3 regions of the Yersinia alsatica genome follow, and region 3 is predicted to be linked to each of the others. Evidence: predicted binding sites of a transcription regulator. Region 3 holds the regulator's gene; each other region holds the start of a gene.

Region 1 (5,051 bases), 1.3 Mb from region 3:
GCAGCACTTGTTCAATTTGGTCTGGGTCATGAGCCAGCTCAGGTAAGCTTGGGTCATAGTCACGGATTAACGTCACGTTATCCGGTTTTTCCAGAGAGACTAGTTGGCAAACGCGTTCAGCAACCTGATGGATGCTTTGTGTAACATGCTGACCGGGCCGCTGTGGGCCTAATAAACGGTCAACCAAATTACGTAAGCGGTCAGCTTGCTCAATAATTACTTTGGTATATTCCAGCAAGGCTGGATCGGGCAAGGCTTTTGACAATAATTGTGCAGCGCCGCGCAAGCCACCCAGCGGGTTCTTAATCTCATGCGCTAATCCCCGTACCAAATCACGAGCGGCAACTTGTTGTGCATGCTGCAATTGCTCTTGGCTGAGCCGACGTTGGTTATCCATCGGTGCCATTTCCAGCAAAATAAAACCTTCCGGTAGTGACTGTGCGGTCAGCGATAAAATATGCGCCCGACCATCAACGACTAATGTCACTTCGTTATCGGTGAAACCTTGCCCCGATTCCAGACTTTCCCTCATAAGAGCAATATTAAGGGAAAAATAGCCTAATAATTCAGGTAGGGGTGTACCAAAAAGTTTACGCGAGCTTTGCGCCAGAAGTTGCTGGGCTGCGGGATTGGCATAATGAATAGCCAGTGAGTCATCCAATAGCAGAATGCTATTAATGAGAGAATTGAGGATCTGCCCAGCATCGGGCAGCGTGCCTGTTGCCATCATGCAGACTCCTGCACACTCTTGGTGCATTTATACCCATAGATGGGTACATCCTATTGATTCAACCTCAGTTGAGCCAGAGGAATTGTGACAAAAAATGAAAGGTGGAGAAAAAAGCCCATCGTGAGATGGGCCAAAAGTTTCCACGGCAACAAAAAAAACGACTAATTAAAATTAAACGCTGTAATACAGTTCAAACTCGACTGGGTGCGGAGTCATGCGTACGCGGTCCATCTCTTCTTTACGCAGGTCGATGTAAGCATCGATAGCGTCGTCAGTGAACACGCCACCACGGGTCAAGAACTCACGGTCTTCGCTCAGTGCAACCAGTGCTTCGTCCAGGGAGCCTGCAACTTTTGGAATTTCAGCTTCTTCTTCCGGTGGCAGGTCATACAGGTTTTTGTCCATCGCATCACCAGGGTGAATCTTGTTGATGATGCCATCAAGGCCAGCCATCAGCAGTGCTGCGAAGCACAGGTATGGGTTAGCCGCTGGGTCCGGGAAGCGCGCTTCGATACGACGGGCTTTCGGGCTGGCAACCACTGGGATACGGATTGAAGCTGAACGGTTACGGGCTGAGTAAGCCAGCATGACCGGTGCTTCGTAGCCTGGGACCAAACGCTTGTAGGAGTTAGTCGTTGGGTTAGCCAAGGCATTAATTGCTTTAGCGTGCTTGATGATACCGCCGATGTAGAACAGCGCCATTTCAGACAGGCCAGCGTATTTGTCGCCTGCGAACAGGTTGGTACCATTTTTGGACAAGGACATATGGCAGTGCATGCCTGAGCCGTTGTCACCAAACATTGGTTTTGGCATAAAGGTCGCAGTTTTACCAAATGCGTGTGCCACGTTGTGCACCACATATTTGTAAATCTGAATTTCGTCAGCTTTCTTGGTCATGGTATTGAAGCGAGTTGCCACTTCGTTCTGACCCGCGGTAGCAACTTCATGGTGATGCGCTTCAACTACCAAGCCCATTTCTTCCATGGTCAGACACATGGTAGAACGCAGATCCTGTGAAGAATCGACCGGAGGAACTGGGAAGTAACCGCCTTTTACTGCTGGACGGTGGCCTTTGTTGCCGCCTTCGTATTTGGTGCTGGAGTTCCATGCGCCTTCGATATCATCGATAGAGACGTGGGAGCCACGAATGCTGCTACCAAAACGAACGTCGTCGAACAGGAAGAATTCTGGCTCTGGCCCGAACAGGACGGTATCCGCGATGCCAGAAGATTTCAGGAAGTCTTCCGCACGTTTGGAGATAGAACGCGGGTCGCGGTCATAGCCTTGCATGGTGCCTGGCTCAAGGATGTCACAACGGATAATCAGTGTGGAATCTTCGAAGAACGGATCCATAACAGCGGTGCTGGCATCTGGCATCAGTACCATGTCGGATTCGTTAATGCCTTTCCAGCCACCAATCGAGGAGCCATCAAACATTTTGCCTTCTTCGAAGAAGTCAGCGTTGACCTGATGAGCTGGGATAGTGATGTGCTGTTCTTTCCCTTTAGTATCGGTGAAGCGCAAATCAACGAATTTTACTTCGTGCTCATTCAGCATCGTCAAAACATGTTCAGCGGACATACTTATATCTCCCGGATTTGTCATAGTCGTCGTCGTGGAACGATTACCGTGTATTACTAAGGTTTATGGTGTTCTGGCATTTTTGCCGGTAAAAATTTCTTATTTCAATAACCTGTAACTGCAAAAAACCTTTTTACCTGCAAGGATGCGCCACTCAAAACAGCAAACTTGTGACTTTTTATTTCGGACTGTTATTCGTGCTGGCTATTCATGCTAAAATACATTGCGAAATCTATGCCAACTTTCCAAATCCCCCGGTTATGCCATATCATAGGGGTCTGCTGATATTCAGTATGCACCAGGATAGTCATATTGCACTATTTTGGTGCTTCATTTGCGCCGTTGGGCACTGTATTGGTGCAGAAAGGGGCCGAGAGGCTATTTTTGCACCGTGAAAGGGATCACAAACTAACCGCCGTTAGGTTGTTTATAAGAGAAGTTTGTGATCTTGTTTAGTCCCTCGCTTAATACGTGTACAATAGCGCGCTATTTCTAAATGCCTGAGGCAAAAAAGCTGTGATCGAGAATCTGCGTAACATCGCCATTATTGCGCACGTTGACCATGGGAAAACTACCCTGGTTGATAAGTTGCTACAACAATCTGGTACTTTCGGTGAACGTACTGAAGCAACTGAACGTGTAATGGACTCCAACGATTTGGAGAAAGAGCGTGGGATAACCATCCTCGCAAAAAATACCGCCATTAATTGGAAAGACTACCGCATCAACATCGTGGATACCCCAGGACACGCCGATTTCGGCGGTGAGGTTGAGCGTGTAATGTCTATGGTTGACTCTGTGCTGCTAGTCGTCGATGCAATGGATGGCCCGATGCCGCAGACCCGTTTCGTGACCAAAAAAGCTTTTGCTAATGGTCTGAAACCAATCGTGGTAATCAACAAAGTTGACCGTCCGGGCGCGCGTCCTGACTGGGTTGTGGATCAGGTATTCGACCTGTTCGTCAATCTGGATGCAACTGATGAACAACTGGACTTCCCAATCATTTATGCTTCTGCATTGTTGGGTATTGCCGGTGAAGACCACAACAATATGGCGGAAGACATGACTCCGCTGTATCAAGCTATCGTTGACCACGTGTCTGCGCCACAAGTTGAGCTTGAAGCACCATTCCAGATGCAGATCTCTCAGCTGGATTACAACAACTATGTTGGTGTTATCGGCATCGGTCGTATCAAGCGCGGTAAAGTTAAGCCAAACCAGCAAGTGACTATCATTGATAGCGAAGGCAAAACGCGTAACGGTAAAGTCGGTAAAGTTCTGACTCATATGGGTCTGGAGCGTATCGAAGCCACTGTTGCTGAAGCTGGCGATATCGTTGCAATCACCGGTTTGGGTGAGTTGAACATCTCTGACACTGTGTGTGACGTGAACGCTGTTGAAGCGCTGCCAGCACTGTCTGTTGATGAACCAACCGTGACCATGTATTTCTGCGTTAACACCTCTCCGTTCTGTGGTAAAGAAGGTAAGTATGTGACTTCACGTCAGATTCTTGACCGTCTGAACAAAGAGTTGGTTCATAACGTAGCATTGCGTGTTGAAGAAACTGAAGATTCTGATGCTTTCCGTGTTTCAGGTCGTGGTGAGCTTCACCTGTCGGTTCTGATCGAAAACATGCGTCGCGAAGGTTTCGAGCTGGCTGTATCTCGTCCTAAAGTTATCAACCGTGTTATCGACGGTCGCAATCAAGAACCATTTGAAAGCGTAACTTTGGATATCGAAGAGCAGCACCAGGGCGCAGTAATGCAAGCCATGGGTGAGCGTAAAGGTGACGTGAAGGACATGGTTCCAGACGGCAAAGGTCGTATTCGTCTGGATTATATGATCCCAAGCCGTGGCTTGATTGGCTTCCGTACTGAATTCATGACCATGACTTCTGGTACTGGCCTGCTGTACTCCACATTCAGTCACTATGATGATGTGCGTCCAGGCGATATCGGCCAACGTCAAAACGGCGTACTGATCTCTAACGGTCAGGGTAAAGCTGTTGCGTTCGCATTGTTCAAACTGCAAGACCGCGGCAAGCTGTTCATCGGTCATGGTACTGAAGTGTATGAAGGCCAGATTATCGGTATTCACTCACGTTCTAACGACCTGACTGTAAACTGCTTGACGGGTAAGCAACTGACCAACATGCGTGCATCGGGTACTGACGAAGCTACCACTCTGGTTCCTTTCCTGAAGAAAACTCTGGAACAGGCTCTGGAATTCATCGATGACGATGAATTGGTAGAAGTTACCCCGCTGTCGATTCGTATCCGTAAACGTCATTTGACGGAAAACGATCGTAAGCGTGCAGGTCGTGGTCCTAAAGAAGCTTAATTCTTCTTTGTTCTGCTGATACTTAGGGCGCTTGCCGCGCCCTGAGTTCTTTATCCCCTTCGTTCTTGAAATTGCTGCTGTATTAGTGGCGTTCAATCACCTGAATCACTGACTTGAGTGCGCTCATCGGGACTCCTTTCTTGCTGCCTTGCCGCAACTCCAATGTCTTTGGGGATACTTTCTTTTTTCATCAGGGTAAAAAATTATTTTTTCTGACTGACCCCTCCTTTTTCTTCCTCTCTCTGTTCAGTTTTCTCTTTTCCCGTTACAGTGAAACTCACCATCTAATTGGGAGAGCGCCATGCTGTATATCTTTGATCTAGGGAATGTGATTGTTGATATCGACTTCAAACGTGTGTTGGGCGTCTGGAGTAAATTAAGCAGTGTACCTTTGGCTACA
Region 2 (5,051 bases), 2.2 Mb from region 3:
ACTGTTGCCGAATATCGACGATATTCAAGCTGTATCAAAGAGTATCGCGATGCAGGTCGGTAAAGCCGCCCAGTTGCAAGGTGTAGCTATTGTGACGTCTGAAGAGGCCTTAGCCAAAGCCATCGAACATAACTATTGGCAACCGCAATACCGCAGCTACAAACGCACTTCGTTCTAAATATTATCCGGCCTATGCATAAGTATGGGCTGGTTAATCTATCAGTAAGTGATTCGGGTAAGTGAGTGCAGCTAACACCGCTGTAGCGTCGAGGGCCAGAAGGGTCACCCACAGTCATTGGCGTTACAGCAAGGCAGCCAGCGAACTTATCCCGATGAGCTTACATCAGTAAGTGATTCGGGTAAGTGAGCGCAGCTAACAACGCTGTAGCGTCGAGGGCCAGAAGGGTCACCCACCGTCATTGGCGTTACAGCAAGGCAGCCAGCTAACTTATCCCGATGAGCTTACATCAGTAAGTGATTCGGGTAAGTGGGCGCAGCTAACACCGCTGTAGCGTCGAGGGCCAGAAGGGTCACCCACAGTCATTGGCGTTACAGCAAGGCAGCCAGTGAACTTATCCCGATGGGCTTACATCAGTAAGTGATTCGGGTAAGTGAGTGCAGCTAACACCGCTGTAGCGTCGAGGGCCAGAAGGGTCACCCAAAGTCATTGGCGTTACAGCAAGGCAGCCAGCGAACTTATCCCGATGAGCTTACATCAGTAAGTGATTCGGGTAAGTGAGCGCAGCTAACAACGCTGTAGCGTCAAGGACGAAGGGTAGAATGGCTTGCGCAGCAACGACAGGTACAGTAGCCTTGCAAATATCACAGTGAATTGAATGCATCGAAGGCCAGAGAATGTGGAAACGCCTGATTATTAGCTTAATTATCATCGCAGGGTTGCTGATGGTGACTGCTATTGCGCTCGATCGCTGGATTAGCTGGAAAACCGCTCCTTTTATCTATGATGAGCTACAAGACTTGCCCCATCGGCAGGTTGGTGTAGTTCTGGGTACCGCCAAATATTATCGCACTGGTGGTATTAATCAGTTTTATCAATACCGCATTCAGGGCGCGATAAACGCCTATAACAGTGGCAAAGTCAGTTACTTACTGCTCAGTGGCGATAATGCCCTGCAAAGCTATAATGAGCCGATGACCATGCGGCGTGACTTGATCGCCGCGGGGGTTGCACCTTCTGATATCGTGCTGGATTACGCCGGTTTCCGTACCCTTGACTCCATTGTTCGCACCCGAAAAGTCTTTGATACTAATGATTTTATTATCATTACTCAGCGTTTTCATTGTGAGCGGGCGCTATTTATTGCCTTGCATATGGGGATTCAAGCGCAGTGTTTTGCCGTACCATCACCGAAAGATATGCTTAATGTCCGGGTACGCGAGATTTTTGCCCGCCTCGGCGCCCTCTCTGACCTCTATATTTTGAAACGTGAACCCCGCTTCCTTGGGCCATTAATCCCTATTCCCGCGGTCCACGTCATCCCCGATGATGCACAAGGCTATCCGGCTGTTTCACCAGAACAGCTGGTCGAACTGGAACACCGGCTAGCGGATGAGAAAAAGAAAAGCCCGTAGTTTTCGCCTTGGTGTTAGGTACAATCGGGAATATAACCAATGAAAACTACAGTTTGAGCAACCCGCCCTCCTACTCGGTTGAGCCACAGTATTCGTATTGAGAGCGAGTCAAATATCAAGCGAAACAAGGATCTCAACAACTTTTCCCTATTGCGCCAAAAAACGCCTCACATCACTTTCAACCTCGCCCATCTCCTGCAATAACTGTAATGTTTCCAGTGCCTCATCTTCATCTAACCGACTCATGGCAAATCCCACATGCACCAAAACCCAATGACCGATCAAGGCCAAACGGCTCGGTTCATCTGCCGCCACCAGCATAATATTGACTGAACGCCGCACGCCACAGACATCTACCCACGCGGTGCCCGCCTGAGTTTCATCCAGTGCCACAATTTGCCCGGGAATGCCTATGCACATAGTCTGGCTCCTGCCGCATCTGGGCATAATGTTAATAAACTCATTCCACCTCCAGCCGTTTAATCACCACGCCATCATCATTTGCCCCCATGCGCAAATGGCTCCCGGCACACAGCGGGCAGCGCGTCACTTTACTGCTCAGCAAGTTCACATTCTGCTGGCAGTCATGGCACCACACTTGTGACTGCTGTTGACTGAGATGTAAAACGCAACCTTCTGCTAGCGTGCCGCGGCACACTAATTCAAAACAGAACTCTAATGCTTGCGGCTCGACACAAGAAAATGCCCCGGTTTCTAGCCAAACCCCGGTAATTCTCTGCGCGCCATGTAATCGGGCTTGCTGTTCCATCATGGTAATCGCGTGTTGGCACAAGGTAATCTCATGCATGACTGTGTTTCCTGTGTGGATATCTCGCGTAAAAACAATGCAAAGATGGTGCCAGCAATAGGGCGCATTTTACTTGTGAGAAAACCAATCTAACCAAATGATAAATAACACTATTAATTCAAAATCATCCACAGCTAACTTAATCACTGAAAAATCACTGTCGAAGTGTCACCAGAACCCTGGGATTTCGTCACTAATGTCGACACTGAGCCACGGCAATCACACTGTTTTTACTGCCATTTAAATCTCGCCGCCTTATCCACTTGCCTCCTAATGCACAGCCGACGGGCCTTCACCACTCTTTCGCCTTGCTAGCTGCGGTACTGGCACAGAATATGCTTTAGAGCTGGGAAATGATTTCTATCTGCCTGACTGTCACCAGATTTTTGTCCCGGAGGGTATGGCTATGAACCGCTTTGTGATTGCGGAGCCGAGGCTTTGTATTGGATGCAATACCTGCATGGCTGCTTGCAGCCAAGTGCATAAAGCCAAAGGTTTACAAGAGCATCCCAGATTGAGCGTTATGCGTAACAGCAGAGTGACGGCCCCCATTCTTTGCCGCCACTGCGAAGATGCATGGTGTGCACGGGTGTGCCCAGTCAATGCAATCACCCTGACCAATAACGCGGTCGAATTGGATGAGACCACCTGCATCGGTTGCAAACTCTGTGGTCTTGCTTGCCCGTTTGGCGCAATTACCCCTGCGGGTAGCAAGCCATTAGCGGTGCCGGATGCCTTCCCTGAATATATCCCGATGACTGAACTGTCCGATGTTCCCTTCAGTCCGGCCAATATGAATCCGTTCCTTGCCTGGAATGCGGGAGTGCGCAGTGTCGCGGTGAAGTGTGATTTATGCAGTTTCCAGCCACAGGGGCCGGAGTGTGTGCGGGTCTGTCCGACTAATGCCTTGATGCTGGTTGATGAGCACAGCATTGAACAAGCCAATCAAGCTAAACGTCTGGCCGCCGCCAGCGGATTTGCCAACGAGCTGCCCTTTATAGTCGCGGACACTTCGTCCTCCCTCTCTCACGAGGAGCAGAAAAGATGATGAATTCCCTTGAGCTATTGTGGCTCGCCTTACTGCTCTATCTGGCTGGCGCACTGCTCTCCTTGCTACTGGCTCGGCGCGAAACTCTGGCAATCTATGCCGCTGGGCTGTCTTCGCTGCTGGGTGGGGTTGTTGGCCTATTCGCTGCCGCACCGACACTGCTCGGGGGCGACACGATAACTTTTGTCACTGCCGGGCCATTTCCCTTCGCCGCATTCAGCTTACGGCTTGACCCATTAGCGGCATTTATGCTGATGGTTATCTCACTCTTGGTCATCATAACCGCTCTGTATTCACTGGCTTATGTGCAGGAATACAAAGGTCGCGGGGCTTGGGCAATGGGTGTCTTTATGAACCTATTCATCGCCTCAATGGTGGCACTGGTGGTGGTGGATAACGCGTTCTACTTTATTATTTTCTTCGAAATGATGTCGCTGGCCTCTTACTTCCTGGTGATTTCCGATCAGGACGACGATGCCATCAGTGCTGGCCTGCTTTACTTCCTGATTGCCCACGCCGGTTCCGTGCTGATTATGATTGCTTTCTTCCTGCTGTATCGCCAAAGCGGCAGTCTGGAGTTTGCAGCTTTCCGCCAGACTCATCCACAGCCGGTCATGGCCTCGGTTATCTTTTTGCTGGCTTTCTTTGGTTTCGGGGCCAAAGCCGGGATGCTACCGCTTCACGGCTGGCTACCGCGCGCGCACCCTGCGGCCCCGTCTCATGCTTCGGCCTTGATGTCCGGCGTCATGGTCAAAATTGGTATTTTCGGCATTATCAAAGTGGGCATTGATTTACTTGGAGCCAGCCAATTGTGGTGGGGCGTGGTGGTGTTGGGCTTTGGCGCGGTGTCGTCGGTGCTGGGCGTGCTATATGCGCTGGCAGAGCACGATATCAAACGGCTGCTGGCTTATCACACTGTGGAGAATATCGGTATTATCCTGATGGGCGTCGGTGTCGGCATGATAGGCATTGCCAGCCACCAGCCGGTATTAGCGGCCCTTGGGTTGCTTGGCGCGCTCTACCATCTGCTTAACCATGCGGTATTTAAAGGGCTGCTGTTCTTAGGGGCCGGGGCCGTCATTTACCGTCTGCATACTAAAGACATGGAAAAGATGGGCGGGTTGGCCAGAATGATGCCCTATACCGCACTGGCATTTCTGGTGGGGTGCATGGCGATTTCTGCACTGCCGCCGTTCAATGGTTTTGTCAGTGAATGGTTTACCTATCAATCACTGTTTACCATGACCAAAGATGGCGGCTTTATTATTCGTCTGGCCGGGCCCATTGCTATCGTGATGCTGGCTATCACCGGTGCGCTGGCGGCTATGTGCTTTGTGAAGGTTTACGGCATCAGTTTCTGCGGCCTGCCGCGCACAGAGAAAGCCGCGCTGGCGCGGGAAGTTCCTTGGCCAATGACCCTTGCCATGCTGTTGCTGGCATTGCTCTGTCTGGTGCTGGGGATAGGTGCGACTCATGTTGCTCCAGTTATTGCCCGTATCGCCTCCAGCCTGATAACCACTCAGCCGGTGCCCGCCTTGCAGGTGGCGCAAGGGGCCGTCTTGTTCCCGCAGCACAGCTCCCAAGCCATGCTGTCCACCCTCT
Region 3 (5,051 bases):
GTCGAGCATCAGCAGTGCAATCACACTGCTGGCTTCGGCTTCGGTACCACTGTCATTGCGTAACATCACTTCAGCATCAAAACTCTGCACCAGCTCGAACAATTTCATAGCGGGTCTGGCGTGCATCCCCAACTTGTTTTTGATCTCAACGGTCTGTTTGACGGTCATTATTTACGCTTTTCCAGAGTACGATGACGTGATTGGACATTCTTGCCGCGGGCGCGGAAATAATCGGCCAATTGTTCAGCAACATAGACTGAGCGGTGTTTACCACCGGTACAACCAATAGCCACCGTCAGATAACTGCGGTTGTTGGTTTCCAGCATCGGCAGCCACAGTTCCAGATAGCTGCGAGTCTGATAAACAAAGTTATGCACTTCAGTATGGCGATCAAGGAAGGAGATAACCGGCTTATCCAAGCCTGTCATTGGGCGTAATTTCGGGTCCCAATGTGGGTTTGGCAAGAAGCGCACGTCAAAGACATAATCCGCATCAATAGGAATGCCATGTTTAAAGCCAAAGGATTCAAACACCATTGTCAGCTCACGCTCGCGTTTGCCCAACAGGCGGGTACGCAGCATTTCTGCCAACTCATGGACTGACATTTCCGAGGTATCAATGATCAAATCAGCCCGTGAGCGCAACGGCTCTAGCAAGGCGCTCTCTTCATCAATAGCACTTTCTAATGATAGGTTTTTGGTCGACAGCGGGTGCAGACGACGGGTATCACTGTAGCGACGAATCAGGGTATTGCGATCAGCATCCAAAAACAGCAGCTGCGGTGAGAAGCTCTCAGGCAGTTGAGTCATGGCATGTTCAAATACCTCAGGAGATTCAGGCATATTGCGCACGTCAATGCTCACTGCGGCGGAGATATTCCTCTCGGCAAGTGTACTCGCCAATTGCGGCAGCAGAACCACAGGCAAGTTATCGACACAATAAAAGCCCATATCTTCCAATGCGCGCAAAGCAACAGACTTCCCTGAACCGGAACGGCCGCTGACAATCATCAGCACCATGTTAGTGACTCCCCTTGGTATCTTATGTGCCCTGCGTACTTGAAGCCGCAGGGGTGTTAGCTACGCTCTTTCACCCGAATCACTTACTTGAGTAAGCTCATCGGGACTCATTTGCTTGCTGCCTACCCGCGACTCCAATTACTTTGGGCAATATCCTGCGTACTTGAAGTGCAGGGGTGTTAGCTACGCTCTTTCACCCGAATCACTTACTTGAGTAAGCTCATCGGGACTCATTTGCTTGCTGCCTACCCGCGACTCCAATTACTTTGGGCAATATCCTGCGTACTTGAAGTGCAGGGGTGTTAGCTACGCTCTTTCACCCGAATCACTTACTTGAGTAAGCTCATCGGGACTCATTTGCTTGCTGCCTACCTGCGACTCCAATTACTTTGGGTAATATCCTGCGTACTTGAAGTGCAGGGGTGTTAGCTACGCTCTTTCACCCGAATCACTTACTTGAGTAAGCTCATCGGGACTCATTTGCTTGCTGCCTACCTGCGACTCTAATTACTTTGGGCAATATCCTGCGTTCTTGAAGTGCAGGGTGTTTCGCACGATTACGCCGTCTCTGGCGGTAATTCAGTAATTATCTGATAAAGCTCTTCATCACTTTGTGCTGCCCGTAGACGACGACACACTGTTTTATCAGCTAATCGCTTGGCTACTAAAGACAAAGTGTGTAAGTGAGTTTTACATTGATCTGCTGGAACCAACAAGGCAAATAATAGGTCAACCGGTTGGTTATCAATCGCATCGAAAGCGATGGGTTGTTCCAAACGGATAAATACACCCACGGCACGCAGGGTGTCTTCTTCCAACTTGCCATGAGGTATCGCGATACCACTACCAATGCCAGTGCTGCCCATACGTTCGCGGGTTAATACAGCATCGAAAACGATCTGTGACGGCAGGTTAAGCTGTTTGGCAGCTAACTCGCTGATAATTTCCAAAGCCCGTTTTTTACTTGAGCAATGTACGGAGCTTTTGGTGCACTCGATATTTAATACCGAGCTTAATTGCAATGCTGGATCGTTGATCATCTCATCTTTCACTTAAGCGCTGTTTTAGACCTGATACCAGCGGGGAAATTTTCTCTCCACCGCTGGAACAGATTATGTAGCGAGTGTAGAACCTTTATCGGTTAATGTTGCTTCAATTTATCTTTATGCTTGTTCAACTGGCGGGCCAGTTTATCAACCAGAATATCAATTGCGGCGTACATATCCTCCTGCTCTGAGCTTGCATGCAACTCGCCCCCATTCACATGTACCGTGGCTTCTGCAATTTGTTTTACTTTTTCGACACTTAAAACCACATACACCTGGTTAATTCGATCAAAATATTGCTCAAGTTTGGCAAATTTAGTGGTAACAAACTCGCGTAATGCTTCGGTTATTTCGACATGATGTCCGGTAATATTGAGCTGCATAGTGTCTTCCTTCTCAGTTCAGGTCAAACCAACTGTTTACGTTGATTTGACGGCGGGATGGATAACGACTCTCGGTACTTCGCGACAGTTCGGCGCGCCACCATAATGCCTTGTTCACATAATAGTGTGGTCAGCTTGCTGTCACTCAGTGGTTTGGCAGGGTTTTCTGCCGCAACCAATTTTTTCACCAGCGCACGAATCGCGGTAGAAGAAGCTTCACCTCCGCTATCTGTATTGACGTGGCTGGAGAAGAAATATTTCAGCTCGAAAATACCCCGAGGACTATGCAGGAACTTCTGCGTGGTCACGCGGGATATTGTCGATTCATGCATATCCACGGCCTGAGCAATGTCAGCCAGTACCATGGGTTTCATAAATTCAGGCCCATTCTCAAAGAACGCCACTTGCTGTTCAACAATGCAACGCGCCACTTTCAGCAACGTTTCATTGCGGCTTTCAAGACTTTTTATCAACCATTTTGCTTCTTGCAGATTGCTGCGGATAAACTGCCCGTCGCTATCATTGCGGGTATTGTTACCCATCGCTGCATATTGCTGGTTAATTTTCAGGCGTGGAATGCTATCGGCATTCAGCTCGACCGTCCAGTGCCCTTTGTCTTTACGTACCAGAACATCTGGAATGACGTACTCCGACTCCCCAGTATTGATAGATTGGCCTGGGCGCGGATCCAGCGACTGAATCAGGGCGATGGCTTCTTTAAGTGTATCTTCTTTTAGCCGACTTAAGCGGATCATCGTGCGGAAATCGTGGTTACCCAGCAAGTCCAGATAATCGCTAATAACCAAGCGCGCTTCGGCAAGATAGGGGGTGTCTTTCGCATATTGCGATAACTGCACCAATAAGCATTCGCGCAGATTGCGAGCCGCAACGCCAATAGGATCAAAGTGTTGTATCCGTTTAAGCACGGCCTCAACTTCATCCAACCCGACGTTTTCATCCCCCATACTTTCCAGAATGTCTTCCAGAGGAACGGTAAGATAACCGGTTTCATCAACGGCATCGACGATAGAGGTGGCGATCGCGGCATCGGTTTCTGAGAAGGGTGTCAAATCAACTTGCCACATCAGATAATCTTGCAGTGTTTGAGTGGTTTCACCCTGATAAACCGGTAGTTCATCATCACTGTAATCATTGCCCATGCCCGATGGGGTGCCTGCGGTGTAAATCTCATCCCAGGTGGCATCCAGCGGTAACTCTTCCGGCATATCTTTTTGTTCTAGCGCTTCGCGAGTGTCGAGCGATTCACTGTCTACGGTTTCTTTGGCATCAATCTCTTCATGAAGATCGGTTTGCTCAAGCAGGGGGTTACTCTCCAGCGCTAACTGAATCTCCTGCTGGAGCTCAAGCGTAGAAAGTTGCAACAGGCGAATAGCCTGTTGAAGCTGCGGAGTCATGGCCAGTTGTTGGCTAAACTTGAGTTGCAAACCTTGCTTCATAATACGGTATCAATTTTCCTTAATGGATGACGAAACGGCTTTCGAGTGAAGATTAGAGGCGGAATTCTTCACCCAGATAGACACGTTTAACTTGTTCGTCAGCCAAAATTTCCTGTGGTGTGCCGTGAGCAATTAAATGCCCTTGGCTTACAATATAAGCCCGCTCACAAACGTCCAATGTTTCACGTACGTTGTGGTCGGTAATCAGAACTCCAAGGCCGCTGTCACGCAGATGCTCAATAATTTTTTTGATATCAATAACAGAAATTGGGTCGACCCCGGCAAAAGGCTCATCCAGCAGAATAAATTTAGGATTTGCTGCCAGTGCGCGGGCAATTTCAACACGGCGGCGTTCACCACCAGAAAGCGATTGACCTAGACTGTCACGTAAATGAGTAATATGGAACTCTTCCATCAACTCATCAGCACGTTCTTGACGTTGTTCAGATGAGAGGTCTTTACGGATTTCCAGCACCGCCATCAGATTGTTAAATACACTCAGGCGGCGGAAGATGGAGGCTTCTTGCGGCAAATAGCCAATCCCACGCAGGGCGCGTTCATGTAGCGGCAAGAGGCTGATATCTTCGTCATCAATCACAATACGCCCGGCGTCACGCTGGACAATGCCGACGACCATGTAAAAAGTGGTGGTTTTACCCGCACCATTCGGCCCAAGCAGGCCGACAATCTCACCGGACTTTACTGTCAGGCTAACGTCTTCGACCACTTTACGGCCTTTGTACGCCTTAGCCAGTTTTTCTGCGATTAATGTTGCCATAAATGATTACTTACTCTTCTTTTGGCCTGAAGCTGCTGGCCCTTTGTCTTGTAATTGGGACGGTAATAGCACGGTAGTGACGCGATTGCCTTTGTTACTAAAGGCTTCCATCTGCTGTTTTTTCACCAGATAAGTGATGCGATCACCTTTGATATTGCTATCAAGCTGCTCCAGATAGGCGTCACCGGTCAATATGACTAAGTCATTAGCGACTTCGTAACGCAGTTTCTGCCCGTGGCCTTTGACCGGTTTGCCACTGTCTTGCATCTGATAAAAAGTCACCGGATTACCAAAACCTTCGATGACCATTTTGTTTTGATCACCGCCCGGACGAGTCACGACAACTTTATCAGCCTTAATCTCAATGG

What was found. The regulator sigma-54, encoded in region 3, starts transcription at its own class of promoters, with help from an activator protein. The targets are predictions, from matches to a motif close to GTTGGCACANNTTTCGCTNT.
Region 1: the regulator sigma-54 is predicted to act here: its motif matches at 2,534-2,553, upstream of glnA (glutamate--ammonia ligase).
Region 2: the regulator sigma-54 is predicted to act here: its motif matches at 2,438-2,457, upstream of hypA (hydrogenase maturation nickel metallochaperone HypA).

Annotation. Positions count from the first base shown of each region.
Region 1 covers NZ_CP104006.1:4,816,083-4,821,133, reverse strand. The annotation lists gene glnL (nitrogen regulation protein NR(II)) at 1-727, opposite strand, end outside; gene glnA (glutamate--ammonia ligase) at 902-2,311, opposite strand; gene typA (ribosome-dependent GTPase TypA) at 2,828-4,651, shown strand; gene yihX (glucose-1-phosphatase) at 4,953-5,051, shown strand, end outside.
Region 2 covers NZ_CP104006.1:3,909,485-3,914,535, forward strand. The annotation lists gene N0H69_RS17480 (NAD-dependent malic enzyme) at 1-178, shown strand, start outside; gene sanA (outer membrane permeability protein SanA) at 856-1,593, shown strand; gene N0H69_RS17490 (HypC/HybG/HupF family hydrogenase formation chaperone) at 1,741-2,013, opposite strand; gene hypA (hydrogenase maturation nickel metallochaperone HypA) at 2,054-2,401, opposite strand; gene N0H69_RS17500 (4Fe-4S dicluster domain-containing protein) at 2,808-3,449, shown strand; gene hyfB (hydrogenase 4 subunit B) at 3,446-5,051, shown strand, end outside.
Region 3 covers NZ_CP104006.1:1,233,095-1,238,145, forward strand. The annotation lists gene npr (PTS phosphocarrier protein NPr) at 1-168, opposite strand, end outside; gene rapZ (RNase adapter RapZ) at 168-1,019, opposite strand; gene ptsN (PTS IIA-like nitrogen regulatory protein PtsN) at 1,577-2,059, opposite strand; gene hpf (ribosome hibernation promoting factor) at 2,161-2,448, opposite strand; gene rpoN (RNA polymerase factor sigma-54) at 2,472-3,905, opposite strand; gene lptB (LPS export ABC transporter ATP-binding protein) at 3,958-4,683, opposite strand; gene lptA (lipopolysaccharide ABC transporter substrate-binding protein LptA) at 4,690-5,051, opposite strand, start outside.